Regions from separate parts of the Erwinia sp. SLM-02 genome, predicted to be linked through region 1. Evidence: predicted binding sites of a transcription regulator. Region 1 holds the regulator's gene; each other region holds the start of a gene.
The links. The regulator Fur, encoded in region 1, represses iron uptake genes when iron is present. The targets are predictions, from matches to a motif close to ATAATAATGAGAACNACTATCAA.

Region 2: a site for Fur is predicted at 3,683-3,705, ahead of PGH32_RS02835 (TonB-dependent siderophore receptor). Genes of this name have one in related genera too.
Region 3: a site for Fur is predicted at 4,881-4,903, ahead of PGH32_RS06915 (TonB-dependent receptor domain-containing protein). Genes of this name have one in related genera too.
Region 4: a site for Fur is predicted at 6,587-6,609, ahead of ftnA (non-heme ferritin). Genes of this name have one in related genera too.

What each region holds. Positions count from the first base shown of each region.
Region 1 covers NZ_JAQISN010000001.1:448,392-456,062, reverse strand. The annotation lists gene kdpE (two-component system response regulator KdpE) at 196-879, shown strand; gene pgm (phosphoglucomutase (alpha-D-glucose-1,6-bisphosphate-dependent)) at 949-2,589, opposite strand; gene seqA (replication initiation negative regulator SeqA) at 2,614-3,156, opposite strand; gene ybfF (esterase) at 3,419-4,183, shown strand; gene ybfE (LexA regulated protein) at 4,330-4,611, shown strand; gene fldA (flavodoxin FldA) at 4,757-5,287, shown strand; gene fur (ferric iron uptake transcriptional regulator) at 5,681-6,127, shown strand; gene mtr (tryptophan permease) at 6,183-7,430, opposite strand; gene PGH32_RS02205 (hypothetical protein) at 7,547-7,671, opposite strand, start outside.
Region 2 covers NZ_JAQISN010000001.1:582,817-590,487, reverse strand. The annotation lists gene PGH32_RS02835 (TonB-dependent siderophore receptor) at 1,288-3,585, opposite strand; gene PGH32_RS02830 (5' nucleotidase, NT5C type) at 4,068-4,589, shown strand; gene hutG (N-formylglutamate deformylase) at 4,757-5,545, opposite strand; gene hutI (imidazolonepropionase) at 5,542-6,759, opposite strand; gene PGH32_RS02815 (formimidoylglutamate deiminase) at 6,842-7,671, shown strand, end outside.
Region 3 covers NZ_JAQISN010000001.1:1,487,336-1,495,006, forward strand. The annotation lists gene PGH32_RS06890 (Gfo/Idh/MocA family protein) at 1-457, opposite strand, end outside; gene PGH32_RS06895 (bestrophin family protein) at 665-1,579, opposite strand; gene PGH32_RS06900 (LLM class flavin-dependent oxidoreductase) at 1,707-3,044, shown strand; gene PGH32_RS06905 (LysR family transcriptional regulator) at 3,032-3,955, opposite strand; gene PGH32_RS06910 (GNAT family N-acetyltransferase) at 4,050-4,529, shown strand; gene PGH32_RS06915 (TonB-dependent receptor domain-containing protein) at 5,022-7,412, shown strand; gene PGH32_RS06920 (tetratricopeptide repeat protein) at 7,651-7,671, shown strand, end outside.
Region 4 covers NZ_JAQISN010000002.1:310,079-317,749, reverse strand. The annotation lists gene PGH32_RS14675 (ABC transporter substrate-binding protein) at 1-252, shown strand, start outside; gene PGH32_RS14670 (ABC transporter permease) at 274-1,992, shown strand; gene PGH32_RS14665 (acid phosphatase) at 2,132-3,397, shown strand; gene PGH32_RS14660 (GNAT family N-acetyltransferase) at 3,549-4,049, shown strand; gene PGH32_RS14655 (ABC transporter substrate-binding protein) at 4,166-5,293, shown strand; gene PGH32_RS14650 (hypothetical protein) at 5,535-5,801, shown strand; gene ftnA (non-heme ferritin) at 5,887-6,399, opposite strand; gene PGH32_RS14640 (GMC family oxidoreductase) at 6,729-7,671, opposite strand, start outside.

The DNA.
Region 1 (7,671 bases):
TGCTGTTTTGGCTCAGACTGTAATTATGTTACGCAATGGTTAATTTATATGTAAAACCGAGATGGATACGATCACTTTGTTAACAAATCTGCCTGCAGTGAAACAGCGATGGGCGCACCGCATCATCTTTTGCTAAATTAGCCGTCATAATGACGTTTCCCGGCCAGGCTTTCCGACTGCCGGTGCGGAGGCACCTTGACTACTGTTCTGATCGTTGAAGATGAAAAAGAGATCCGCCGCTTTCTGCGTATGGCCCTTGAGGGTGAAAACTTCCGGGTCGTTGATGCCGATACGCTCAGCCGCGGGCTGATTGAGGCCGCAACGCGTAAGCCTGAGATGGCGATCCTCGATCTCGGATTGCCGGACGGTGACGGCATTCAGTTTATTCGTGAAGTGCGCCAGTGGAGCAGCATGCCGGTGATTGTGCTGTCGGCCCGCAGTGACGAACAGGACAAAATCAACGCGCTGGATGCCGGTGCCGATGACTTCCTGACCAAACCCTTTGGCGTCGGGGAACTGCTGGCGAGAGTGCGCGTTGCCCTGCGCCACCGTCCGGCTTCCGCCGGTAGCCACGACCTGGCGCAAATCACCTTTGGCGAGGTCAGCGTCGATATTGCTGCCCGGCGGGTTACCCGCGATGGCAGCGATTTGCATCTGACGCCGATTGAGTTTCGCCTGCTGGTCAGCCTGCTGAATCACCCCGGCAAAGTGATGACCCAGCGCCAGCTGCTGGTTCAGGTCTGGGGACCGAATGCGGTCGAGCACAGCCACTACCTGCGGATCTACATGGGTCATCTGAGGCAAAAGCTGGAGCGCGACCCCGCCCAGCCCCAGCATCTGCTGACGGAAACCGGCGTGGGCTACCGCTTTATTCCCTGAATAACGGCAACAAAAAAGGCCATTCAGTGAATGGCCTTAGTCATCAAATCCGCAATGGCTGCGTCAGTATCAGGCGTTCTTCAGCACCGCACTGACGATTTCTACCGCTTCTTTCTCGATTTTCTCGCGGTGCTCAGCACCGAGGAAGCTCTCACAGTAGATTTTGTAGGCATCTTCAGTACCGGAAGGACGCGCGGCAAACCAGCCGTTTTTGGTCATCACTTTCAGGCCACCGATGGATGCGCCATTACCTGGCGCAGCGGTCAGACGATCGGTGATCGGGTCGCCCGCCAGCGTATCGGCGCTGACCATCTCAGGAGAAAGCTTCGACAGGGCCGCTTTCTGGGCTGACGTTGCCGCCGCCTGAATACGGTTGTAGCTTGGCGCACCGAAGCGTTCGGCCAGTTCATCATAGTGCTGCTGCGGATTTTTGCCGGTGACGGCGGTAATTTCCGCGGCCAGCAGGCACATGATGATACCGTCTTTATCGGTTGACCATGGGGTGCCGTCAAAGCGCAGGAAGGATGCGCCCGCGCTCTCCTCGCCACCGAAGCCAAAGGTCCCGTCAAACAGACCATCAACGAACCATTTGAAGCCTACCGGCACTTCCACCAGCTTGCGGCCGATATCGTTCACAACACGGTCAATCATCGCGCTGGACACCAGCGTTTTGCCTACGGCCACATCCTTGCCCCACTGCGGACGATGCTGGAACAGATAGTTCACGGCAACGGCCAGATAGTGGTTAGGATTCATCAGCCCGGCGGGGGTGACGATGCCGTGGCGGTCATAATCAGGATCGTTGGCAAAGGCCAGATCGAACTTGTCGCGCAGCGCCAGCAGCCCCGCCATCGCACACTCGGATGAGCAATCCATACGGATCACGCCATCTTTATCAAGGTGCATAAAGCGGAAAGTCTGATCGACGGCATCGTTTACGATGGTCAGATCGAGCTTGTAGAACTCGGCGATGCGCTGCCAGTAGGCAATGCCGGAGCCGCCTAAAGGATCGACGCCAATTTTCAGACCGGCTTTCTGAATCGCCGGAATATCCACGATCTGCGCCAGGCCTTCAATATAAGGCTGGATCAGATCCTGCTCCTGCAGATGGCCGCTCGCCCAGGCCTCATCCAGAGAAATGCGCTTAACGTCTTTCAGACCGCCCTGAATCAGGACGTTGGCACGATCCTCAACCACTTTGGTGACGTTGGTATCGGCCGGTCCACCGTTGGGTGGGTTGTACTTAATGCCGCCGTCTTCCGGTGGGTTATGGGACGGCGTAATCACGATACCGTCCGCCAGTGCCGCACCGGCTTTGTTATGCTCAAGGATCGCGTTGGAAATCGCAGGCGTCGGCGTATAGCCATTATCCTGCTGCACAATCACATCCACACCGTTGGCCGCCAGCACTTCCAGCACCGAAATAATTGCCGGTTCGGACAGCGCATGGGTGTCTTTACCCACATAGCAGGGTCCGGTCACGCCGTTCTTTTTACGTTCTTCGGCAATAGCCTGAGCAATGGCCAGGATATGCGTTTCATTGAAACTGTGACGACCCGCGCTACCGCGATGACCTGAGGTGCCGAATTTAACGGCATGTTCAGCATTGCCCAGTTCAGGCTGCAGTACGTAATACTGCGATGTTAATTGTGCAACGTTAATTAAATCGCTCTGCCGGGCTGGCTGCCCGGCACGGGGGTGATTGGCCATTGGCGCTTCTCCCTGACGCTTCGGTTAAAGGGTACCGCAAACTTTCTCGGTCAGTTCCGCCGGGAACTGCATCGATAACATGATATGTTCCACCATGCTGCGCTTACGGCCGGTATTGGTATTGGTGATCACCCAGTAAGGGGTGCCCGGAATATGCTGCGGCTTGGTATGCGTGCCGTTCTGCGTCAGCGTCTGCTGGTTGCCCGCGAAGTAGACACGCGTGCGGCCATGCAGCGACTCGGTGGCATCGCCAAAGGCTTTGGCGTCCAGGGTATACAAAGTCGATAAGATCAGCATAAACCTGTTCACCACTTTCTTCTGCTCGGCATACTCATCGGAAAGCAGCAGTTCACGCACCGCGCGAACGCGATCCTGCGGGCGAGATTCAGATTTCACGGCGGCTGGTTCTTTTGCCGCCTGCGCAGCCGGTGCCGGTGCCGCTGGTGCTGTCTGGCCCGCGGTGAATTTCAGCATACGGCGTAAAATGTCCGATGCGCTCTCCCCAATATGCTGAGTATGGCTGGCAATATAGCGGTATAGCTCTTCGTCGACTTCTATCGTTTTCATCTTTATCCAGTACGGTTGTTGCTTCTGTCAGAATCGGGCATAAAAACAGGCGCGATCTTCAGGATCGTCCGTTTTCTGAAACCTGGATCCTAACTTCAGGATTATAAAGTTAAATCCACTCCGGGTGTAGCGTAAGCCCTCTTTGCCAGCAAAAGTCAGAATTTGCCGTAAAAAGATCGCGGGCACCGTCTGTGCTACCCCCGGCAGAAAATGTAAAATCCATGATACCCTAAGCCTTCGTTTCAACTGTAAGAACTTTGCTATGAATTTGAATGTCCGCCTGCAATCTGAACAATCTGCGACTGACGATTTACCGCTGGTGTTAATTCACGGGCTTTTTGGCAGCCTGGATAACCTTGGCGTGCTCGCTCGCGAGTTAAAACAGCATCGCCGTCTGATTCAGCTTGATGTGCGCAACCACGGGCTTTCTCCCCGGTCGCCGGAGATGGATTACACGCTGATGGCGCAGGACGTGCTGGAAACGTTAGACGGGTTGGGCGTCGAGCGCTTTGGCGTTATCGGCCACTCAATGGGTGGTAAAATTGCCATGAAGTTAACCGCCCTGGCAGCGGATCGCGTAGCGGGGCTGGTGGTCATCGATATGGCACCGGTCGCCTACCCGACGCGCCATCATGATGATATTTTCTCCGCGCTGCAGGCGGTGACGGATGCAGGGATCGCCTCACGTAGCGAAGCGGCCGCGCTGATGCGCCAGACGCTGGCGGAAGAAGGCGTGATCCAGTTTCTGCTAAAATCGTTCCACGAGGGCGAATGGCGCTTCAATGTACCGGTGCTGTATCAGTGCTACGACCGGATTATCGGCTGGCAACCGCAGCCCGCCTGGCCGCATCCCGCGCTATTTATACGCGGTGAACGTTCACCCTATCTGGCGGATGAATATCGTGACGCGCTGCTGGCGCAATTCCCTCAGGCGCGGGCCCACGTTGTAACGGGGGCGGGGCACTGGGTGCATGCTGAAAAACCTGATGCAGTTTTACGCGCAATTCGTCGATTTTTTGTGCTGTAAAAACAATTATTTCCCTATGTTGTTAAAACATTGTCGTCATCACTTTCACTGGGGTATGATGCGCGCTGACATTTTTCCGCTGGTGATTTTTCCGGCGGATAACGGCCTGACACATCAGAAATCCAGCCTTTCAGTATCACTATTCTATGGCAAAAGAGAACACGGACCGCACAACGCTCGATCTGTTCGCAGATGAACGTCGCCCGGGACGACCGAAAACTAATCCGCTGACGCGTGATGAGCAGCTGCGCATCAATAAACGCAATCAGCTTAAGCGCGATAAAGTTCGCGGGCTTAAGCGCGTCGAGCTGAAAATGAACAGTGAAGCCGTTGATGCGCTGAACCAGCTGGCCGATGCGCGCAATATGAGCCGCAGCGAGCTGATTGAAGAGATGTTGCTGAACCAGTTAAAACACCTTCAGTCCTGAACGTCGCGCGCGCCCTCAGGGCACAATGCGACAAAAGCAGCAGGATTACTCATTTATCCGCTCCCGGCGGTCTGCTATCATTAACGCCATCTGCAAAAATTTTGGCAGCCACCATATCATTAAGATTCAAGAGGTTATTAAACTCATGGCAATCGTAGGCATTTTCTTTGGCAGCGATACGGGCAATACGGAAAACATTGCAAAGATGATCCAGAAACAGCTGGGTAAAGACGTTGCAGAAGTTCGTGATATTGCCAAAAGCAGCAAAGAAGACCTTGAAGCCTTCGACATTCTGCTGCTGGGCATTCCCACCTGGTATTACGGTGAAGCCCAGTGCGACTGGGATGACTTTTTCCCGACGCTGGAAGAGATCGACTTCAACGGAAAACTGGTTGCCCTGTTCGGCTGCGGCGATCAGGAAGACTACTCAGAATATTTCTGCGATGCGATGGGCACCATCCGCGACATCATTGAGCCAAACGGTGCGATTCTGGTAGGCCAGTGGCCGACCGAAGGTTACAACTTTGAAGCCTCTAAAGGGCTGGCCGATGACAACCACTTCCTTGGACTGGCCATTGACGAAGACCGTCAGCCGGAACTGACCAATGAGCGCGTTGATAAATGGGTGAAACAGATTTTTGATGAACTTCAGCTGAAAGAAATCATCGAAGCCTGATGCCAACGGCTTGATGTGGGAGACATCTCACATCAAGTCAGTGATTTTTCCTATAGAAGTAATAGATACGTATTTGTAACTTCCACCTGTAAAAATGTACAATAACCCTATCGGTTACCCGCTTTCTCATCCTTCAGCATCTCTGAACGATCTTTTTCCATCACCGGGCGAAGGGATGAGATAGAGCGAAATGTTAACTTAGTACGATTTGGACGCGAGCCTCCCAGGACGTAATGACATTAATCCTTACATCCAACAGTGGTTTCAGGCATTCCTGTTGTTTTCATTTCGATGTATGAGTTCTATACTGTGACGCATCCAACTCTAGCGTCAACCGATGTTCAGGGCTTTTCAGCCACTAAGTGACTAGCAAAGTAACAGGACAATATCCGCATGACTGACAACAATACCGCATTAAAGAAGGCCGGCCTGAAAGTCACGCTTCCACGACTGAAAATTCTGGAAGTGCTTCAGGAACCAGAAGGCCATCACGTCAGTGCGGAAGACTTGTATAAGCGCCTGATTGATATGGGCGAAGAAATCGGTTTAGCCACGGTTTACCGCGTGCTTAACCAGTTTGATGACGCAGGGATCGTTACCCGTCATAACTTTGAAGGCGGTAAATCCGTTTTCGAACTGACCCAGCAGCACCACCACGATCACTTGATCTGTCTGGACTGCGGTAAAGTTATTGAATTCCGTGATGAGTACATTGAAGCGCGCCAGCGTGAAATCGCAACGCGCCACGGAATTAAACTGAGCAACCACAGCCTGTACCTTTATGGCCATTGCTCTAAGGGCGACTGCCGTGAAGACGACACGCTGCACGATGACGAGTAATTTGTTCTGAAATCAGCATGAAACCGGTGGCTATCCACCGGTTTTTTTTTGCCTGTTATCCGGCATAGACCGGCAGGACGTTCCAGTAGGATAATACAGACACCAGCGCATTCACCGCCCCAAAGATCAGCACCAGCACGATCGGAGCCATCCCTCCCCTGACCTGCCATCCCGCCGTGGCAAAACGCTGTCGCGCTTTTCGTGCCAGCATCGCCGGCGTGATCACTGCCCACAGCGTTGCCGCCAGCCCGGCGTAGCCAATCGCCACCAGAAAACCGTTTGGCCAAATCATCGCCGCCGTCAGAGGGAGAATGAAGGTGACAACGGTCGTTTTTAACCGACCGAACGCGGAGCGATCGAACTTAAACAGGTCGGCAAGATAGTCAAAGAACCCCAGGCTGACGCCGAGGAACGAACAGGCCACGGCAAAGTTCGAGAAAATATCCAGCAGCAGATTGAGATAAGGACTGTGCAACACACCGGAAAGTGCGGCAACCAGCACGTCGATATTCCCCCCCTGAGCGGCAATTGCTTTGAATTCATGCCGTGGGATGTTCCCCATCGTGCCGACGATCCAGATAAAATAAATCGCCAGCGCCAGCAGCGTGCCGAACACCAGACAGCGGCATACCCGGCTGCCGTTCTTCTGATAGTAACTGACCAGCCCGGCAATATTCCCGTGATAGCCGAATGACGCGAGGCAGAAGGGGATAACCATCCACAGATAGCGCAGGTAGTGGCTCTCTTCACTCTGGCTGTCCAGCAGTTTTACCGGTTCGATATGCCACAGCAGACCCCCAAAGATGATAAGAAACGTAATCACCTTAGCGCCGAGGAAAATCAGCGTCATACGGCTGACCATCGCGGTACCCAGCCAGATAAACACCGCCACCAGCAGCGTGAAGGCGAAACCGGCGCTGCGGGCAGAAACCGGCAGTGAAAGCTGGCTCAGCGTGTGCTGAATAATGGCTCCGCTGGCGGAGATATAGGCATAGGTGAGGATCCCCAGAACGAAGGCCACCGACAGTCCGTTAATCAGGTTCCAGCCCCGGCCCAGCAGATCGCGAGTAATGGTGTCGAAGCTGGCCCCGGCGGGATAATGCAGGCTGGCCTCCAGGAACAGCAGCCCGGAGAGCAGCATGCAGAACCAGGTGACAACCAACAGCGCAGATGACCACAGGAACCAGGCACCGGACATCACCACGGGGAGTGAGAACATCCCGGCACCGATAATGGTGCCGCTAATAATTAAGGTTCCCCAGAGTGTCGAAGGCAGGCGGGCGGTGGAAACCGGTAAATCCATGACTAATCCTTAGCAAAAAACGGAAACTCGCCGCCATCACCGGAATTATTCACTGGATGTACGGCATCAACGCCGCACATTCTACACAATTACGCACTCACGAACTAGTACGGTAATCAGTTTGTTACCATCGTTTCCTGCAGATAGCGCCAGCGCGGCGGCTGGGTTGCGCAATTAATTACCGCCAGCGAAATGCGATGAGTGTGATTCTCCTGCTGATGCTGCAGCTCGTGGTACTGAA
Region 2 (7,671 bases), 130 kb from region 1:
AAGCTGGCTGGGGATGTTCTGCGGGTTTAGTGACTGTTGTTTAGGGTTGCCTGCAGCTAAGGTGATTGCTGTGGTTGCTGTCAGCGCGGTGATTGCGCTGACTGGCGGCTTCCCCGCTCGGGCGGTCCTCGCGTCGCTTCGCGATACCTTCACTACGACGGCCAGCCCGTCGGACCGGTGCAGACGGGCCCTCCATGGCCCGGCTGCACCTTTCTCCAGCTTCCCTGCTGGAGAATCCTGGCTTTCCTTTCTTCGTTCAGCGCTGTGGATTGCCCAATCGGGGAAGCCGCCAGTCTGCTGGTTAATCATTGTGTTGCCTGTTTAAAACATTTCTTCAATCGATTGTTTTTTCGTTCGGCTGCTTTGAACCACAATCGTGGTGAGTCGCACTAACCTTGCATTGCCGTTAAATATTGACTCCCTTCCTTCACTCCGCGCGGTGGATTTCACAATCGGGGAAGCCACCAGTTTGTGAGTTAATCATTGAGTTACCTGTCTAAAAAAACTGCTTAACGATCTCTTGTCTAAATCGGCTTCTTCGTAGTATTCGATGATTCAAAACAGCGAGCGCTGTCGTTAGCGGTCGCCCAACCTCTGCGGTTGCCGGGTAATCCGCAGCGCTGAACGGAGAAAGGAAGCCAGGATAAGCCCGCAGGACGCGGGCGCAAGGCTCGGTCGGCACACGGATGTGCCGTCTGAGCCGGTCCGACAGGCTGACGCACGAAGTGAAGGGACCGCAAAGCGGCGCGAGGACCGCCCGGCAACCGCAGAGGGTGGGCGACAATATCCGATGCATCACTCCTCAATCCCGTTGCATTTCTTTATCTCATTCAATGATTCAAAACAGCGAGCGCTGTCATTAGCGGTCGCCCAGCCTCTGAGGCTGCCGGGTATGCTGCATATCACTCCGAAGTTATACAGCAGGCTGGCTGTTCCCCTGCCCGGATAATCCGCAGCGCTGAACGTAGAGAGGAAGCCAGGATTCGGCCACAGGGAAGTGGACGAAAGGCACAGCCGCGCAGGACGCGCGTCTGTGGCGGTCCGACAGGCTGACGAACGAAGTGAAGGGACCGCAAAGCGGCGCGAGGACCGTCCGGGCAGGGGAACAGCCAGCCAGCGAAAAACACAACTGTTGCAAACGCCATCAGGCACGAGAATCACCAAGCAGCCGCAGAGGCTGGGCGACAAACTCCGCCACAGCGCAATCGAAAAAAAACCGCCATCCAAACGGATAGCGGCCTTATCACACACAACCAGCGAACGAGATACCCTCGCCCACCGCTGTTATCAGAAGTGCGTATTCAACGACATAAAGTAAGTTCTGCCCGACTCGTTATACGTCTCAGCACCCGCACCATACAGATATGCACCGGTCGTCGCATTACCGGTAGTCGACGCATTACCCGCACGGTAGTGGCGTTTATCCAGCAGGTTATCAATCCCCGCAGTCACATCCACATACTTATTGACGGTATAGGTCGCGCTCAGACCAAACAGCGCATACGGACTCAGCTCGTTGGTTTCGCTACCCGTTGCTGCCACGCCCTTGTAGTTGTACTTCTTCGGCTTCTGCACGCCGTACCAGGCCATGGTGCCACGCAGGGACAGATCGTTCATCGCCTGCCACTCCAGCGTAGAGTTGATGGTGTACTCTGGAATAATCGACAGATAATCGCCGGTTTTCTTGTTCTTGTTCTCAATGATATAGGTGAAGTTATTCTTCATTGAGACGCTGTCGGTAATCGGGAAGTTCAGCGTACCTTCCAGACCCTGGATCAGCGCGCGCGGCACGTTCTCCCACTTATACACATCGGTCGTACCGACGCTGTATTCCGACGCATAACCCGCTTCGATCTTGTTGCGATAATCGTTGTGGAAGTAGGTCAGGCCCGCCTGATAATCGTCGTGATGGTATTCCAGCCCGATCTCTTTATTGATGCTGGTTTCCGCCTTCAGATCGTCATTACCCTGCAGGTAACAGGCGGCGGCGCTGGCGTAGCAGCCCTGGCCGTTGCTGTACAGGATATAGTTCGGGTTGGTCTGATACAGGTTCGGTGCCTTGTAGGCGCGGGCAATACCCATTTTCAGGGTAAAGTCGTTGCCCAGTTCCTGTGACAGGTTCAGCGACGGGCTGAAGTTGCTGCCGGTAATCGAATGGTAGTTAAAGCGAATACCCGGCGTCAGGATCGTGGTCTCGGTCAGCTCAATATTATCGTCGGCAAACAGCGAGTAGAGATCCGCTGAGCTGTAAACGCTGCGGCCGGTGGCGGAAACACCCTCGACGCTGCCCGCCGTGGCGGCATTCTGCGTGTTCGAGGTCGGATCCTTCATCTGCTGATGGTTCCATTCTCCGCCCAGAGTCAGCGTCTGCTGGAATAGCAGGTCCAGCGGCACGTTAAACTCGGTATGCGCGTTGGTATCCGCCAGATTAATGGTGGAGAAGCCTTCATCGGTGGTATTAAAGATCCCTTCCGTTCCCCCTGCCAGGCCTTCATTCAGACGGGTATTGCGCGTGCGCTCGTACTGAATGTAGTTGGTGGTGGTCACGCCGTTATCCCAGGCACCGGTGTGCTTCAGGCTGACGTTCTGGCGATACAGAATATTGGTTTCTTTACCGTAGTACTTCTGTACCAGCGTGTTGGTGTTGGTATTTTGCGTATCGCCGGCGTAAATGTTGCCCTGACGACTAAATCCGGCACCCAGCTCCAGCGCCTGTCCCGGAATAAATTCCCAGCGCAGCGAGCCGTTGATATCTTCGTTTTTCACCCCTTCGCGTCCGGACGGTACGCTGCCAATATAGGCTCCGGTGCGCTGCGCTTCATGCCCGGCGTTAATATACTGCGCATCGGCCTGGGTTTTCGCCCAGCCGCCGTACAGCTTGAAGGTCAGGTTATCCGCCAGCTCACCGGCCAGGCTGCCGTTAAAGCGGCGCGTGGCCCCTTCCGCTTTGTGCTCCGGGACGTTGTAGTAGGTGTTAAAACTGCCGTGCCAGTCTTTGGTCGCCGGTTTGGTGATGATATTGACCACCCCGCCCGCCGCGCCGCTGCCGTACAGCGCCGCAGCCGGGCCGCGCAGGACATCAATGCGTTCAATCATTTCCGGTGGAACCCACGCGGTATCGCCGCGGGAATCACGCTCGCCGCGCCAGCCGTAGCGCACCGAGTTCTTGCTGGATACCGGCATACCGTCGATCAAAATCAGGGTATTTTCCGGACCCATACCACGAATATCAACCTGCCGGTTGTTACCGCGCTGGCCGCTGGTGGAGTTGCCGGTCAGGTTTACGCCCGGCATCGTGCGGATCAGTTCGGAAACGTCGCGCTCGGGGGGATGCTTTTTGATTTCTTCCGCATTAATAGTGGAAACGCCGGGTGCCTGTAAGGTCTGTACCCGCGCGGTAACCACCATGGACTGCTCGCCGGATGCCGCATCTTTTTCGGTTTTTTTGCTGGTGTTTGCCTCAGCGCTATCGCTGGTTTGCTGCGCATCTGCGGCGGTAGCTTCTGCTGAAAAGCCCTTCAGCGGCAGCAGTGCAATGCCGACAGCGATACTGATAAGGCTCAATCTTCTACTGTAGAATTCCATACTCATCCCTTAATGCCCTATTTTCTTTTTTGAAATTACTTATTGTTTTATAAGTAAAAATTCATTTGCATCGCCTGTAAACGAAAAGAGAAAGACAATAATAATGATTATCACTTACGACTAAATATTGCAGCAAATTTCCGGGACCAAATCTCGGGGTGGTTAAGTAAAAAAAGGGAAATAGATGTGTGCAAATATTTCAAAAGGATGACGGCGTTGGCGAAATGACAGGGCGGTGAGTTGGGCTGTGATTGGAGTCAGGCACAATCAAAATGAGGGTTTCGCGGTGATATCCATCATATTTTTTGAAGGTCTTCATCAAGCTTATGCGGTTTTCTCTTTTCCACGCCCGCGTATGATGGCGTCACGGCAGGAACACTGCGAAATTACCCTCCTGACCGTACCTGAGTCTTTTTTAGCCAGAAGCCCTGCTTCTGGCTTTTTTTTGATATGCTAGGCGTTTAAACCATCATGGAGTGATTATGAAACGCATTGCTATTGATATGGATGAGGTTATCGCTGACTTTCATTCTAAAATCCTGCTTACCTGGAACCGCCATTTCTCCCAGGAGCTCACGCCTGAAGAACTGAACCTCTTTGACCTGCATCAGGACGATCCGGAAAAGCTGGAAGAGATCTTCGAACTGGCCGGGCATCCGGATTTTTTTGCCGACCTGGCGGTGATCCCCGACAGTCAGCGCGTTATTGCCAGTCTCAGCAAGCACTATGAGATTTTTATTACCACCGCCGCGATGCAGGTACCCGCGTCATTCAATGCGAAATTCCGCTGGCTGAATACGCACTTCCCGGCTATCAAACCCAGCCATATTGTGTTCTGCGGAAATAAAAGCATCATCAATGCCGACTATATGATTGATGATAACGCGATTAATTTCGTCGATTTTTGCGGAGAAGGCATTCTCTACACCGCCCCACACAACCGGCATGTCACCGGCTATCGTCGGGTGGACAGCTGGCGCGATATTGAAGCGCTGCTGCTGTAGTTAAAGATAAATGTTTCTACTGCTCATCAGGATTCGGACGTGAAAGAACCGAATAATCCGTGGCGGCAGAACGGAAGTGTACCGCCACATATCCATGCGGCGGTGTTTCACAATTTGGCCGGCTAAAAAATCCCCTTTAGAATCTCCTGCAAACCGGCCAGACGGGATTACTGTTTACCTTCACGCAATAGCGTATCGACAATCTGCTTCAGCACCACCTGTAAATGCTGGGCTTTATCACCTCGCCAGGCAAACGGCGGCCGCTCATCCATATAGTTACACTGCGCCAGCTCCAGCTGTACCGCATGCTGATTCTCCGCCGGTTTACCGTAGGCGCGGGTAATGTATCCGCCCTTGAATCGACCGTTGATCACCCAGCTGAAGCGAGACTGGTCATCACAGACGGCCGTAAGATGCGCCGCAATCTCCGGGCTGCAGCTCGCCCCGTCATTGGTGCCCAGATTCAGGTCCGGCAGCTGGCCTTCAAACAGTCGCGGCACCCGTGAAGCGATGGAATGCGCATCAAACAGCAGTGCATAGCCAAACTGGCGGCGGATGCGCGCCAGTTCCAGGCGGATCTGGTCATGATACGGCTGCCAGATGTTTTGCAGATAGCCCGCCCGCTGTGCCGCCGTCGGGGTCATTCCCGGCTTAAAGGTTGGCGTGCCGTCAAACAGCGTTTCCGGATACAGCCCGGTGGTCGCGGTGGTGTACAGCGCCTGGTTATCCGGCGGGCGATTCAGGTCAATCACAAAACGCGAATAGTTGCCGACCAGCACGCTGGCACCCATTTCACGGGCAAATTTGTACAGCTGCGGGATATGCCAGTCGGTATCCGGCAATCCTTTCGCCGCATCGCTCAGCCCGGCCTTCACTTCCGGCGTCAGTAACGTACCGGCGTGGGGAATACTCAGCAGCAGCGGAAGCTTACCGGCGTGAAACTCAAAAGCGTTCATCGTTCTTCTCCTCGGAAAATAACCCGGCAGGGCAGCTGCCCGCCAAGCCAGTAAACCAGCTCCGCCGGGCGTTCCAGCGGCCAGTGAACAAAATCTGCCAGTTTGCCTGCCTCCAGCGACCCCTGAGTGTCGGCCAGGCCCAGCGCCCGCGCACCGTGAAGCGTAACGCCGGCCAGCGCTTCTTCCGGCGTCATCCCAAACAGCGTACAGCCCATATTCAACATCAGCCGCAGCGACAGGGCCGGAGACGTACCCGGATTGGCATCGCTGGCAAGCGCCATCGGCACGCCGTACTGACGGAACAGCGCCACCGGCGGCCGCTGGGTTTCCCGCAGCAGATAGAAAGCGCCCGGCAGCAGCACCGCAACCGTGCCGCTCTGCGCCATTGCCGCAACGTCACTTTCGGTGGCGTATTCCAGATGATCCGCCGACAGCGCGTTAAATCGGGCGGCCAGCGCAGCGCCGCCCAGCGATGACAGCTGCTCGGCATGCAGTTTGACCGGCAGGCCCAGCTGCTGCGCGGCGTTGAACACCTTATCAACCTGCGCGGGGGTAAACGCCAGATATTCGCAGAACGCATCCACCGCATCCGCCAGCTGTCCGGCGGCCACCTGCGGCAGCAGCTCACGGCAAATCACCTCCACCCACTCGTCCGGCGTTTGCTTATACTCCGGCGGCACCGCGTGCGCGGCCAGGCAGGTGGCTTTGATTTGCGCCGGAACCTGCTGACCGAGCTGGCGAATCGCCTGCAGCATCCGCAGTTCGCTGGCAATCTCCAGGCCGTAGCCGGACTTGATTTCCACGGTGGTCACGCCTTCCGCCAGCAGTACGTCAAGCCGATGACGGGCGCTGCTGACCAGCTGCGCCAGTGAGGATTCCCGCGTGGCGCGAACGGTAGAGAGGATCCCTCCCCCTGCGGCGGCAATCTCGCTGTAGCTGACGCCGTTCAGGCGCTGCTCAAATTCGTGGCTGCGATCGCCGCCAAACACCAGGTGCGTATGGCAATCCACCAGCCCGGGAGTCACGATGCCGCCACCGAAATCGGTGGTCCGTTGCGGAGTAAAGTGCCCGGCCTCCTGATACGGCCCGACCCAGACGATCTGCTGACCGTCAACGGCAATCGCGCCGTTTTTGATGAGGTTGTACTGGCCGTCACGCATGGTGACGATATCGGCACCGTACCACAAATGCTCACAGTTGCGTTGCTGCTCCATCACCTCTCCCACGTTGTGTGCTTTACTGAACTTCTATAAGTATGTATATGTATATACAACCTCAACGTACAGGAAGCAACCGATGACTCGCTATTTTGCGCCCCGCGCCCTGCTTGCAGATGGCTGGCAGCACAACGTACTGATTGACGTCGACAGCCAGGGCACAATCGCCTCTCTCACCGCCAACAGCCAGCCGCAGGATGCACAGCGCCTGGAGGGTATTGTCGTACCGGCCATGGCGAATTTGCACTCGCATGCATTTCAACGCGCAATGGCCGGGCTGGCCGAAGTGGCGGGCGATCCGCAGGACAGCTTCTGGACCTGGCGCGATCTGATGTACCGCATGGTGCAGCGCCTGACGCCAAAGCAGGTGGGCGCGGTTGCGGCAGCGCTTTATGTTGAGATGCTCAAGGGCGGGTATTGCCAGGTGGCGGAGTTTCACTATCTGCACCACCAGCCGGACGGTCAGCCCTATGCGCAGGATGAGATGCTGGTTGAGCTGATTGCCGCCGCCGGGCGCAGCGGCATCGGCCAGACAATGCTGCCGGTGCTCTACAGCTACGCCGGATTCGGCAGCCAGCCCGCGCAGCCCGGGCAGAAGCGCTTTATTCAGGACACCGCCGCCTATCTCGCTCAGCAGCAGCGCCTGGCGAAGCTGATTGACGGCAAGCCGCTGATTAACCACGGCCTGTGTTTCCACTCCCTGCGGGCGGTCAGTGAGCCGCAAATGCGCGAGGTGCTGGCGGCCAGCCCGGCCCATCTGCCGGTGCATCTGCACGTCGCCGAGCAGGAAAAAGAGGTCAACGATTCTCTGGCGTGGAGCGGAGAACGCCCGGTCAGCTGGCTGCTGGACCGTTTCCAGGTGGACCAGCGCTGGTGCCTGATCCACGCCACCCATCTGGACGACAGCGA
Region 3 (7,671 bases), 1.0 Mb from region 1:
GCTGGGAAATAACGTCGTACTTCGGCAGGAAGTCGCACCACATCGCCTCCATACACAGCAGGCCTTTGGCTTTTGCCAGTTCGGCCAGCCCGCGCGCCTGCTGTGCGTTCAGCGCCAGCGGTTTTTCGATCAGAACGTGCTTGCCGGCGTTCAGCGCCTGCAGGCCGTCGGGATAGTGATGGTTGTGCGGGGTGGCGATGTACACCGCATCAATGTCCGGTGAGGCCAGCAGTTCGGCGGCGCTGCCAAAGGCCTGCGGAATGCCCATTTTGCTGGCGAAGGCGCTGGCACGATCCTGCGAGCGTGAGGCAATCGCCACCAGCCGCTGCGAGGTGAACTCTTTCAGCGCGTGGGCAAAGCGTTCGGCAATCCAGCCCGGGCCGATAATTCCCCAGCGCAGGGAAGGAACGGCGTGCGGGTCAAGCGTGCGGGCCTTGGGTAGTGAGGACGGAAACATGGCAGCTCCTGATTATTATGTGTAGGGCATCAAGCGGATGGGTTCGCCACCGACGGCGATATTTCACTATAAACAGCGGATTTCGGTGGTGAAACCGCTTTTATGATGGAAAACCATCAATCTGCTCACTGCGCCAGCAAACACTAATCTTCGAACAAAAACAGCGCATTGCGCGCTGTTTTGACGGGTGAAATCGCTGGGGAGGATTCAAATCAGGTTAAAGCGGGCGTCCGGCTTCAGCGACGGCGGCAGTGCGTCATTGTTCATATCGCACAGGGTACGCTCGATGGTGTTGCAGATGGCGTTCAGCGGCAGGTCGTTAGCGTCCACGCCGAACGGATCTTCCAGCTCTTCCGCCAGCGACTCCAGCGACAGGAAGGTGTAGGAGATAAACATCGATACCACCGGGGTCATATAGTGCAGGTCGGTCACCAGCGCAAACGGCAGCAGGGTGCAGAACAGATAAACGGTGCGCTGCAGGATCAGGCTGTAGGCAAACGGGATCGGGGTGTTGCTGATGCGCTCGCAGCCGCCCAGCACCTGCGACAGGGTGTTCAGATTATGGTCGATGCCGTTATACAGCAGGTCGGAGATCGCGCCGCGATCGCGCTGCTGCGCCAGCCACTCCCCCAGGCAGAGCAGCAACCGGTTGGCGCGAAACGGACTGGCAAGCACCTCCGCCTGCAGACTGGCAGGCAGCAGGCGGCGGATATCCTCGCTGCTGTCGGTGCCACGCAGCTGATGCTTCAATGCCCAGCTGAAGGCCAGCAGCAGGGCGGTGAATTCGGCCACCGCCGCCGGATCGCGGCGCAGTGCGCCTTTGGCCTGCCGCAGCAGCGAACGGGTGGTAATCAGCAGTGAACCCCACAGCGTGCGGGCCTCAACGAAACGCGCATAGCTGGCGCTGTTGCGGAAGCCAAGGAAGATAGCAATCGCCACGCCCAGCAGGCTGAACGGCGCGGTGGTGAGGTGCACGCCCAGCGTTTCGTACCACTGCAGGCTGAACACCGCGATAATCGACATCAGCAGATTCAGGCCAAGGCGAAACATTATTTTGGACAGCACCGCGCCGCGCCAGGAAAACAGACGGCGGAACCAGTGCTGATGAGGACGAACGATCATGGCAATATTTCCAGTGAGTTAGACACAAAGCGGCAATGCAAAGCCAATATTGATATTTAAATCTGCGGCGATTTTATGGAAATCTGAAGGCATAACTTATTACCACGGAATACCACGGAGTTAGCCTATGAGCCAGATTGCACGCCGGATTAAACTCGGTCTGATGTTACAGGGAGCGGGCGGTCATATGAATGCCTGGCGGCATCATAACGTCCCCGCAGACGCCAGCGTCAATGTTAACTGGTATCACCAGTTGGCGCATCAGGCAGAAGAGGCGGGGCTGGATTTTTTATTCGTTGCCGACGGTCTGCACATTAATGAAAAGTCGCTGCCGCACTTCCTTAACCGCTTCGAGCCGATAGCGCTGCTCTCCTCGCTGGCCTCGGTGACGCACCGCATTGGCCTGGCCGGAACCATTTCCACCTCCTACAGCGATCCCTTTACCGTGGCGCGCCAGGTTGCCTCTCTGGATTTACTCAGCGGCGGACGCGCGGGATGGAACGTGGTGACCTCCCCGCTGGAAGGGTCGGGCCGCAACTTTGGCCGCGCGCATCCTCAGCACTCCGAGCGCTACCGCATTGCCGAAGAGTATCTGCAGGTGGTGCAGGGACTGTGGGACTCGTGGGAGGACGACGCCTTTATCCGCGACAAGCAGAGCGGGGTTTTCTTTGACGCCGCAAAACTGCACGCGCTGAACCACAAAGGCGAATACTTCTCGGTGGCCGGGCCGCTGAATATCCAGCGCTCGGCGCAGGGTCAGCCGGTGATCTTCCAGGCCGGCGCCTCGGATACCGGTATCGCGCTGGCGGCCAAAACGGCGGATGCGGTGTTCACCAACGCCCGCACGCTGGAAGAAGCCGAAAGCTACGCGCACAGGTTGAACGCTGAGGCACGGGCGCAGCAGAAACCAACGCCGGGCATTTTCCCCGGCATCACGCCAATCGTCGGCAAAACGGAAGCCGAAGCGGAAGAAAAATATCGCTACCTGCTGTCGCTGCTGTCGCTGGACGATGCCCTCAGCTATCTCGGTCGCTTCTTCGACCACCATGACTTCAGCCAGTACGATCCCGATGGTCCGTTCCCGGATCTCGGCACGCTGGGGGAAAACACCTTCCGCTCAACCACCGATCAAATCAAGCGGCTGGCGAAAGAAGAACAGCTGACGGTGCGCGAAGTGGCCTACCGGACGACGCTGCCGAAAGGCGAGTTCTTCGGCACGGCGGAGCAGGTGGCGGACACCTTTATTCGCTGGGTGGAGCAGGGCGGCGCGAGCGGCTTTATCATCTGCGGCCCGGTTCTGAACGAGGCGCTGGACGACGTGACCCGCTACGTGCTGCCGATCCTTGCCGCACGCGGCTACTGGCATCAGGACGATCGCACCACGCTGCGGGCGCGGCTGGATCTGCCGGCGCGTGAGAACCGCTATGCGGGTAAAACCGAACCGCAGCTGACTCACGCTGGCTGATTTTTCAGCGCGTGCAGCAGTTCAAGCAGCCAGCGGCAGGCATCGCGCTGGCTGTTTTTCTGCCAGCTGTAAATTTTGACCCGGTAGCGCGGGATAGCAAACGGCAGTGGGTGGATACGGAATTCCACGCTGGGCTGCAGGCGTTCGGCGGCATAGCGCGGAATGGTCATCAGCAGCGGGCTTTGGGCGATAATAAAAGGCGCGCCCAGCACCGACGGCATACGCAGGGCAATATCGCGTTCCAGCCCCAGCAGCGCCAGTTCACTGTCGATGTAGCCCGTTTCCTCATTCCACGGCGTGACCACCAGATGCCGCGCGGCGATATACTGCTGGAGGTCAACAGGCCGGTCCCCCGGGAAAAAGCGCGGTGAGGCAATCACCACGTACTCATCTTCCATCCAGTCCATTTCTTCAATGTCCGGCAGCGGGCGATCGTGAACCTCACTGAAACCCAGCGCAAAATCCACCCGACCGGCCATCAGCTCGTGGAGCGCCACCTTTTGCTCGCTGTTGATCAGCTGAAAGCGGATCCCCGGCGCAACCTGCTGAACCTTCGCCATCAGCGCGGGAAACAGGCTGAAGGTGGTGAAATCGGTGACGGCGAAGGTGAATTCGTGCTGGCTGGTGGCCGGGTCGAAGCGCGGCCGCTTCTGCACGCTCTGATTCAGCCGCGACAGGCTGTGGTTCACCGATTCCGCCAGCGCGCTGGCAAACAGGGTGGGCTGCATCTCGTGACCGACGCGGTAAAACAGTTCGTCGCCCATATGGCGACGCAGCCGGCTCAGCGCATGGCTGAGCGCCGAGTTGCTCAGCGCCAGCTCCTCCGCCGCGCGGGCGACCGACCGGTGGCGGTAAACCGCATCAAACACCAGCAGCAGGTTCAGGTCGAGGTTACGTAAGTTAGGATGCATGATATTCACTGTATGCTGTTAAAAATGCACTTCATTCATCGGAGATTAGCGGCTATTCTGCCCGCCATCAACTCAATGCACGACAGGAATTTCCATGACAATTGTTATCCGCAACGCGGAACGCCGGGATGCCGGGCTGATTTTTGCAATGATTGCCGAGCTGGCTGAATACGAAAGAGCACTGCATGAAGTGGTCGCTTCTCAGGCGGATATTGAGCAGACGCTGTTTGCCGCTGACAGTAAATCTGAAGCGTTAATCTGCGAAATTGACGGCGAGCCGGCAGGCTACGCGGTCTTCTTTACCAGTTACTCCACCTGGCTGGGAAAAAACGGAATTTATCTGGAAGATCTGTACATTTCCCCGCGTTTTCGCGGCCAGAAAGCGGGAAAACAGCTGCTGCGGCATATTGCCCAGCTGGCGGTCGCGCGCGGCTGCGGACGCCTGGAGTGGAGCGTGCTGGACTGGAATCAGCCGGCCATCGATTTCTACAAAAGCATCGGTGCCGCGCCGCAGGATGAGTGGGTGCGCTACCGGATGGAAGGGGCGGTGCTGACCGACTTCGCCGCGTCCTGATTATCTGTAAATCCTGCCTGACCGGCTGGTTCGCTGCTTCACCGTTTATAACCAGCAGCCAGCCAACCAGCCAACACGTCCATAAATCAGCCTGTCAGTCACTGGCTTAATCAGCCGTCAGTAACCTTAAGCTCACCGAGGCGTTCAGGCCACAGGAACGCCGTCGGGTGGGTTCTGAACGCGGATTAAAACTTTCCAGCGATAGAGCTACCTTATTTATATCGCTAAATCAATGTTTTACCGATGGTTTTCGTTCCGCGTTAGCGGCTACACTGCACACTTCAATGACAGCGCAACGTTTAACCGGTGAAAAAGTTCCGCCGCAAAGTGTAAATAATTATTAATTTGAGATTGATAATGGTTATCATTTATATATGATGTCGCAAAATATAAAGATTCACCTGCAATACCCTTTTTAGATTCGTTACACACCCGTTAGTACAGGAAGCCGATGCCGGGCAAATACCAATAAAATAGATCAGGGTATTTGACATGCTCAAATTTTCATCCCGCAGGGGATTGCTACAGACGTCTCTCGTCATGGGGACGTTTTTTACCGCTGCCGTGAATGCCGCAGAAGCGCCTGCTGCGCAAAACGACGTTGCTAACACCAGCCAGAAACAGAATCTGGTCAAACCGGTTAAAAACAGCGAACCGGTTATGACCGTGACCGCCCCGGATATTAAGAAAGTTGCCGGGACGAAGACCACTATCACTGCCGATGAGCTGCAAAAACGCGGCAGCAACGACTTCGGATCGGTGATGCGCAACCAGCTGGCGGTCAGCGCCACCGGTTCTAACAGCGGTTCGTCCGACGGTAAAAGCGGCTTCGATCGCGGCGGCTACACCGGGTACAACATTCGCGGGCTGGAAAGCAACCGCGTGGCGCTGGACGTTGACGGCATTCCGCAGCCGGATGCCACCGGCCGCAGCTACGCCAGCCGCGCGGGCGTGAACACCTTCGGTATCGGCCGCGACTACATCGATCCTTACGTCTACGGGCAGATCGATATCGTTGCCGGTGCCACCGAAACGTCCTACGCCAACAACGCCATGGGCGGCTCCGTCTCGTTCCAGCCGAAATCCGCCGACGATTACCTGCAGCCGGGTAAAGATACTTATTTCGGTTATCAGAGCGACTACGACTCCTCCAGCCGCAGCTGGCATAACGGCATCACCGCCGCCGCCGGCGACCAGACCCTGCGCGGCCTGATTGCCTACAGCCGCCGTGACGGTCAGGAAACCCGCAACAACAGCGGCGTGCATGAAACCTATCCGGCGAACTGGCACTCCGATGCGGTGCTAACCTCCGGCATCTGGCAGCCGAACGACGAGCACAAATTTACCGGCGTGCTGGATTTCTACAGCAAGGTTAAGCACACCAACTACGACAGCTGGAATAATGCCGGCAGCGCGATCCTCGGCCCGGCCAACCAGCAGAGCAATACCCGCCGCTGGGGTGCCTCGGTGAAAGATGAGTGGACGCCTTCCAGCCAGTGGGTCGACAGCCTGACCACCAAAGCCTACTGGCAGCAAACGGAAGCCCATGACAACACGCTGATGCCGGATGAAACGACGGGCAATATTCAGCGCGTCTACTCCGACTACAACGTGAAAACCTACGGGCTGGAAACGCAGCTGGCGAAAACGCTGGGTCGCCATAACCTGAGCGCCGGTCTGAACGGCCGCATCAGCGATGCCGAACGCCCGTTCCGCCAGTCTCCGGCACCGGGTCCGTTCAGCGTGGTGATGAAGCCGCAGGGCGACAGCCGTACCTCGGTGCTCGGTGGCTTCGTACAGGATGATATCCAGTTCGATCTCAGCGGCCACAACTTCTCGGTGGTGCCCGGCGTGCGCGTCGCCCATCAGGAAACCAAACCGAAGAACCTGGATAATCTGACCGCCAACAGCACCGCGCTGAACGGCGCGTCGGTTGAAACGCTGTACGGCAAAACCAACAAAGACACCCAGGTGCTGCCGTCCATCAGCTTCAACTACGACCTGACGCCAACGCTGATGACCTATATCCAGTACAAGCGCGGCGCACAGTTCCCGAACGCCAGCCAGCTGTACGGTTCGTGGAACCTCGGCTCAAGCTATGCCGGTCCGGCACAGTATGCGCTGATCGGCAACACCGATCTGGATACCGAAACCAGCAATAACTTCGAGTGGGGCGTGAAGGGTGAAGCCGTTGAGGGCGTCACGCTGAACACCTCGCTGTACTACAACAGCTACAAGAACTTTATTGCCTATTCCCGCTATCGTCGTGCGGCGAACCCGGACAAGTTCGTTAACGTGCCGTCTAACATTTACACCACCTATCAGGCTGAGAACCGCGATAAAGCCTACATCTGGGGCGGTGAAATCAGCACCACGGTTCACTTTGGCACCTGGTTTGAAGAGGTTAACGGCCTGAGCGCTAACTTTGGCGTGGCGTACAGCAAAGGTCAGTCTAAGTCGAGCTATAACGGCGACCGGTATGTCGATCTGGAAAGCGTCGCCCCGATGAAAGCGATCGTGGGTGTGGCGTGGGACGATCCGGCACAGCGCTACGGTGCTGCGGTGACCGCCACCTTCGTGAAGGGCAAGCAGGCTGAAGCCACCAACCGCGAAAGCTACACCAACGTGGGGACGCCAATCACCGACTCTACCGCAGAATATATGCGTATTGCGGGCTACGGGATGGTGGATATGACCGCATGGCTGAAAGTGGCCAAAAACGTCAAGCTGAGCGGTGGGGTTTATAACCTTACCGATCGCAAATACCGCGATTACCTCAGCAGCCGCGAGCTGACGGAGAATACCGCGCAGGACGGCTATGATAACGCGCTGGCCGTGATGCCGGGCCGCAGCTTCCAGCTGGGCGTGAACGTCGACTTCTAATCGCTGTTAAAGCTGAACCTGTACTCAACCCCGCGTTTAATCGCGGGGTTTCTTTTTATGCGGCAAGAACAACATGGAAATAGTTAATTGTGTGGCGTAAATATATAGCCGTGCGGATATTCTTATTTTTTTTATAATCCTGTACAAGATAGTCTTCAGAAGGTAGTTTTCTCGTTTCCCGGAGACGCTGACCTTCAGGGTCAATTCATCATCAGTCTCTGTCAATAAGGACTGAAATATGAAGCCCCGCTCAAAAATC
Region 4 (7,671 bases), on a different contig from region 1:
ACCGAACCGGTGGCGATCCTCGCCGGTGCGCATAATGTCCCTGCGGCGAAAGCCTTCGTTGATTTTATGCTGTCGGAAAAAGGCCAGCAGCTGGTGGCGCAGCAGGGCAACCGGCCGATCGATAAACGCGTGGCGGCGCCGGACGGCTTTGCGCCGATCGACTCAATCAAACTGCTGACGCTGGACAGCGATAAAGCGGTTAATGACGATACGCAGGTGCGTGAGAAATTCACTGAAATCTTTGGCGGTTAACCGATGAGCGTATTGCCCGGTATGATGCGTAGCGCCCGTCACCCCCGAGCTATCCGCTGGCCGGGCAGTGAACGGTGGATCCTCTGGCTGCTGGCGATAACGATCGGCCTGCTGTCGATTGCGCCACTGGCTCGGCTGATCTGGGCGGCGATTGCGCCGCAGGGCGTACCCGACAGCGAGCGCCTGCTGCGGCTGTTAAATACGCACCGGGTGCTGCGTGCTACCGGCAATACGCTGTTTATTGCGCTGGGTGCCACCGCGCTTTCTCTGCTGCTGGGAACTCTGGCGGCGTGGCTGGTGGCGCTGAGCAACATCCGCGCCAAAGCGGCGTGGGTCTTTGCCTTTATCCTGCCGCTGATGATCCCGCCGCAGGTGACCGCGCTGGCCTGGGTCCAGGCGATGTCGCCCTCCAGTCTGCTAATGACGCTGCTGTCCGGGCTGGGCCTGTCGCCCGTCGCCGGCCGGCCACCGCTCTATTCCATGAGCGGCATTATTCTGTTGCTTGGGCTGCACAATGCCCCGCTGGTGTTTCTGGCCGTGCGGGCCGGATTACAGAGGCTGCCGTCCGATCTGGTGGAAGCGGCGCGTATTGCCGGCGCTTCGCCGCTGCGGGTGCTGTTCACGGTTATCCTGCCGCTGGCGCGCCCGGCGATTTTCGCCGGAGCCGCGCTCTCCTTCGTGGCCGCCGCCGGTAACTTTGGCATCCAGGCCATGCTGGGCATTCCGGCGCGGGTGCCGACGCTGATCACCCTGATCTACCAACAGCTCAACAGCAGCGGGCCGGGCGCCCTGCCGGATATGGCGGTGCTGTCGCTGCTGCTGGCGGCGATTACCCTGGCCGGAATGCTGATCAGCAGCCTGCTGGGCGGCCGGCGCGATGTACGGGTGAGCGGGACGGCGCAGGCGCTGACGCAGCCACTCGGGCGCTGGCGTCTGCCGGTGGAAGCCACCGCTTGGCTGCTGATGGCGCTGATCCTGCTGCTGCCGCTGTCGGCGCTGCTGAGCACCTCGCTGACCCAGGGGTTTGGCCAGGCGCTGAATGCGCAGACGCTGACGTTGATTAACTACCGCAACGCGCTGTTTGACTATCCGGCGGTGCGCCATGCCTTCTTCACCAGTCTGTGGCTGACGGCGATTGCGGCGGCGATCCTGACGCTGATGGCGCTGTTTATGGCCTGCTACCTCAGCTGGCGGCGCAGCCGCCTGGTACGTGTGCTGCATCTTTCCAGCGAGCTGGCCTATGCGCTGCCGGGCGTGGTGACCGGCATTGCCGCGCTGCTGTTTTTCCTGCGGCCGCTGCCGCTGGTTAACGTCAGCCTGTACGGCACGGTGTGGATTATTCTCGCCGCCTATCTCTCCAACTTCCTCGCGCTGGTGCTGCGCCCGACGCTGGCGGGATTTGCCCGCGTTGAGCGCTCGCTCGATGAGGCGGCGCAGCTGGCCGGCGCGGGCTTCCTGCGGCGCATGCGTGACATTCTGCTGCCGCTGGTTGCGCCCTCGGCCATCGCCGGGGCAATCCTGGTGTTTCTCACCGCGCTGAACGAAATCCAGGTGTCGATCCTGCTGGTGACCTCCTCAACCCAGACGCTGGGGCCGACCATCGTCTTCCTCGATGAAGGCGGGTCGTCAACATTGGCGGCGGCGGTGGGCTGCCTGATGATTCTGGTGGTGGTGGCCCTGATGCTGCTGGCGTCCTGGTGCGCGCGCCGCCATAAAGGCGTGCTGCCGTGGCAGGTTTGAGGAAAACGCGGCCATTTTTCACCGTGTTTTATGACAGGACGCGGGAATCTGTATCGGAATATGTTTTGCAATAAAAGTGCCATAGAGCGGGGCTAGTCTGCGGGCGACAGGGTTAACGTGATAATAATGAGGATGATTTATGCGCTTTCGTCTTACGCTTCTTGCCGTTTCGCTACTGACTGGCCCACTGGCACAGGCTAAAACCACTGCAGAACTGCCGCAGATCGCGGCCATCGCCAACACCACCACGCCAGCCAGCAGCAGCCCGGCGGTGGTCGCGCTGGAAGCTTCGGTGCAGACCGCGCTGATTAACAGCATCAAAGGTGACAGCAGCACGCTGGCGCGCAGCCAGCTGGAAACGGCAAAACAGGGCGGTAAGCAGGTCGACAAAGCCTGGCTACAGGCCAGCGGCTATGACTTCGGTAAAAAGGCCAATCAACAGGCGGGGATTGAACTGCTGAGCGCCTTCAGTAAGCTACCGCAGGCGACGCTGGCGCAGAACCTGGCCACGGTAGAAAACATCAACCTGAACGCCACCGACGGCGCACGCCGCCAGGCGCTGGTCGATGCTGAAGGGCAGAACTACCTGTACTTCCTTGCCGATGCGCTGGGGCCGAAGCTGGGTGAGGCGTTTATCCGCGCCTATGATAAAGGCGAACTGGGCAAGGCGGCGGCGCTGCTCAAGGCCAGCGAAGTCAGCACCGGCGAAGCGAAAAAGCACTTTGACTACAAGCGCCCGTTCCTGATCCCCGGCAACACCATTCACCTGGTGCCGGACAGCGCGGTGGCGAAAGATAATCATCCCTACACCGCCGACGGCGGTTCGTTCCCGAGCGGCCACACCAATACCGGCTACACCGACGCGCTGCTGATGGCGCAGATGCTGCCTGAGCGCTACGTGCCGCTGATCGATCGCGGCGCGCGCTACGGCTATTCCCGCATCGTGCTCGGGGTGCACTATCCGCTGGATGTGATGGGTTCCAGAATGGTGGCCGAGCGCAACGTGGCGCACTACCTCAACGACCCGCGCTACCGTGAGCTGTTCGATGCGGCGAAACAGCAGCTGCGCAGCGCGCTGGAGAAAGAGTGCGGCATGTCGCTGCGCGACTGTGCGAAAGTGCCCGCGCAGGACGATCCGTATGCCGCTCCGGCGATGCAGACCTTCTATCGCTTTACCATGACCTACAACCTGCCCGCCGCGAAGGTAAAAGCCGCGCCGCTGGTGGTGCCGGAAGGGGCCGAAGTGCTGCTGGAAGCGCCATTGCCGAACCTCAGTGCCGCCCAGCGCCGTCAGCTGATGGTGCGCACCGCGCTGGCGAACGGTTATCCGCTCTCCGGCGATGCGTCGCAGAGCTTCTGGCAGCGCCTGAACCTGCACGATGCGGTGAAGTCGGCCGGGCGTTGAATGCGCCGATCGCCGGACGCGAATTAACCTGATGTTTTATCATGCTAATGATGTAGTCTGAATGGGCTGAAAAAGCAGGCGACAATCTGTTGTTGTCGTCTGCATTGACTAACCCTAATGCGGTCCGTGGCCGCCAGAGAGTACAACATCAATGAGCGAATCCGGCACAACCCTTCGTATCGAACCCTACAGCGCAAAACATCAGGCAGCGGTCTTCGATTTAATTCTGCCGATCCAGACTAACGAGTTCAGCATTCCCATCACCGCAGAGCAGCAGCCCGATCTTAACGATATCGAAAACTTCTATCAGCAGGGTAAAGGCCAGTTCTGGCTGGCGCTGGTGGACGATCGCGTGGTCGGCTGTATCGCGCTCAAGGATATTGGTCATCGCCAGGCGGCGCTGCGCAAAATGTTTGTGGCGGCAGAGTATCGCGGGAAGGCGTATGGCACCGGGCTGGCGCTGCTGAACATCCTGCTGGCGTACGGCCGTGAGCAGGGGCTGACCGATATCTTCCTCGGCACCACGTCACTGTTCCTTGCCGCGCACCGTTTCTATGAAAAAAATGGCTTTACCGAAATCGCCGTCCCCGAGCTGCCTGCCTCTTTTCCGGTGATGAAGGTGGATACCAAATTTTACCGGTATACCTTTTGAAACTGTCATTAAATGAAATTTTTTGACACATCTTGTTTTAACTTTCATCGCCACGTAGCATGCCCCTGCAGGATTTTAACTGAGAATAATAATCATTTTCCTTGTGGGGTTTTATTATGACGATTTGGGGTAAAACAGGCATTCTGCTGGCCGGGCTGATCGCATCAGCCAGTCTGTGGGCCGCACCGTTTGTGGTAGAAGATGTCAGCGGCCGTAAGGTCGAAATTAAATCGGAAGTGAAGAGAGTGATCCTGGGGGAAGGGCGGCAGATCTATCTGCTGGCGGCCTTCGATACCGGGGCACCTTTCCAGCGCGTAGTGGGCTGGCGCGACGATCTGCCAAAGGCCGATTTCGACACTTACCAAATCTACGCGGAAAAATACCCGCAGATCAAAAAGCTGCCGACCTTTGGCGGGGCTAAAGACGGCACCTTTAACGTTGAGCAGGCGCTGACCCTCAAACCCGATCTGGTGCTGATGAACCTGGAATCGAAGGCGGCGACCGACGAATCGAAGCTGACCGAAAAACTCGATAAGCTGGGTATTCCGGTGGTGTTTATCGATTTCCGCGAGAAGCCGTTTGAGAACGCCGAAAAGAGCATCCGCATTATGGGCCAGCTGGTGGGTAAACCCGAGCGTGCCGAAGAGATCGTCGCTTTCCGCCAGCGGCAGATCGATATCGTCACCGACCGCCTGAAAAACTTCACCGGCAAGCGCCCTGAGGTGATGCTGGACCGCGCCGGTGGCTACACCGAAGAGTGCTGCATGTCGTTTGGCGATGAAAACTTTGGCCGGATGGTGGAAGTGGCCGGAGGCAAAAATATTGCCAAAGGGCTGATCCCCGGCACCTTCGGCACGCTGAACCCCGAGCAGATTATCGCCGCGCGCCCTGATGTGGTGATTGTGACCGGCGCTAACTGGAAGAACTACAATACCGCCGGTGGCTGGGTGGGCGTGGGTCCGGGAGCGGATCTCGCGGAAGCAACAAAACGCCTGACGGCGCTGATGGCGCGCCCGGCGTTCCGCACGCTGCCGGTCGCCACCAACGGCAATGCACACGCTATCTGGCATCAGTTCTACGACAGTCCGTATCAGTTCGTGGCGATTCAGGCGATGGCCAAATGGCTGCATCCGGAGCTGTTTAAGGACATCGATCCGGATGCTACCTTCCGCGAATTCCACCAGCGCTTCCTGCCGGTGGCCTACCAGCCGGGCTACTGGGTTACCCTGCCGGCCAGCCACTGATCGGCAGACAAAGGGTGCTATTCGCACCCTTTGTCTAAATGACTAATAATCAGCGTCTTGCGCGAATAACATCCCGCTATTAGCCGTTTCACTCATATCCCCTAACACTTCACACCGGTTCGCTTTTTCGTTCTCCCTTATTTTATTCGCAGGTTCACAGCGGTGTCCTGCCGTCGGTGAGGTTTCGCCAGGCGGGGACAGCGCGTTGAGTTTCGGATACCGGCATAACAGGGAGTGAGCCATGAAACTTTATACCCGGCGGTGGTTATCAGCTCTGTTGATTGCGGCATCGGCCACCCTTCATGCAGGAAGCGACTCACAGGACGATGGGTGCCATGACGATCGCAGCATGGCTTCCGATCGCGCCCGCCAGGGCGAGCAGCCGAGCGCACCGCACCTGAGCAAGTCGGATCTGAAAGCGATAGCGGTGTATCTGAAACGCCTGGTCAGCCAGGCACCACCCGCCGCGCCGCCGCCGAAGGAAAAGAGTGATGGCGTGGGCATATAATGAAAAAGCCACTCCCTTTCGGGAGTGGCTCGGTGGCGAAGGATCCGGCGGCGTAGAACAAAACGCTGACGCCCGGCAACGCGAATTACGGTGCGGAGTGCGCGCCCGGCTCGCTCAGTTTTTTCAGGTCTTTGTCCAGGAAGAACAGAGCCTGACCGGTGTTGCCAACCAGCGCCAGCTTGTCCAGAACAGATTTGAACAGCTTCTCTTCTTCATGCTGCTCGGCCACGTACCACTGCAGGAAGTTGAAGGTTGAATAGTCCTGGCTGGTGATCGCCGAATGAGCCAGTTCGTTGATCTTTGAGGTGATCAGCTGCTCGTGCTGGTAGGCCTGCTCCAGCACTTCACTCAGTGAGTTAAAGGTCACCGGTGGTGCATCAATGGTGCCCAGCACCGGCATCGCGCCGGTATCGCTCAGGTAGTTGAACAGACGCTGCATATGCTGCATCTCTTCTACGGAGTGTTCACGCAGGAAAGCGGCAGCACCATCAAAGCCTTTATCGTTAGCCCAGGCACTCATCTGCAGATAGAGGTTAGCAGAGTAGAATTCGAGATTAAGCTGATCGTTCAGCTTCGCGGTCATTTCATTGGTCAGCATGGTGACTCCTTAAAATTATTATTTTCTGTGGATGACAGGTGATTTCTGCGCATTATGCACGCATCCTGATAAAATAAAAACCGTTTATTATAGCAAAAGCTAAATTTATTTTTATGTATTCAATATTATGATTTATATGTGTTTTTTATTTTAATTAAATATAATTCGTTTCGATTTTTAAATAAGTTTGATAACCATTCTTATTAATAATTACAGCCCTGAATATCATCGGAATGAGAATTAATCTCTTTAAGATTTATCTGCTAATCTATTAATTCTAGTTGAATAAGAAGCTTCTGCCACAGGGCAGAAGCCGGGTGGGACTGCCGTCAGCAAACCGGGCTGGCGGCCTCGGTGAGGATCAGATCGGCCGCGCGCTCGGCGATCATTATCGTTGGCGCGTTGGTATTGCCGCTGGGGATTTGAGGAAAGATGCTGCAGTCTGCCACCCGTAAACCCGACATACCGTGTACGCGCAGCTGCAGATCGACCACGGACGTTGCCGGATATGGGCCCATACGGCAGGTGCCGACCGGGTGATAGACGGTTTTAATATCGTTAAGAATAAAGGCAGTAATGGCCTCTTCATCCTCCTCATTCACCTCATCCAGCTGCAAAATATGCCCGACCACGGACTGCAGGGACGGGCTGCGCAGCAGGCGAAGCCCCGCTTTTACCGCCCTGATCTGGCCGGCGAGATCGGCAGGATCGCTGAGATAGCCGGCATCAATCGCCAGTTCATCGGCCGGGTTGCTGCTGGTCAGCCGGACTTCACCACGCGACTGGCTCTGCAGAAATCCTACCTTGACCGTCAGCCCATGCTCGCTGCCCGCCGGGTTCGCATCGGGTCCGTTCTCAAAATTATCCAGCACCGGCAGAAAATGGAACTGCACATCGGCCCGGCCGCGGCCGGTGGTATCGATTAACGCCCCGCCTTCCAGAATGTTGCTGGTCAGCAGGCCGCTGCGAAAACAGTGCCACTGCACGAAGTTTTTAACCGCGCGCAGACCCCGGTCCTCCCCCCACATGCTGTTTGCGGTGGTCACGGTGGCATTCAGCGACATATGCAGATGGTCCTGATAGTACTTGCCAACGGGTAAATCAGCGCAGACAGGAATACCCAGGCTGTCGAGCAGTTTCTGCGGCCCGATGCCCGACAGCTGCAAAATTTTTGCACTACCGAAAGCCCCCGCACAAACAATGATTTCCCGGCGGGCAAAGGCCTGGTGAGGATGGGGAATGTGCGTATGGTAAATCACACCCCGGGCATGG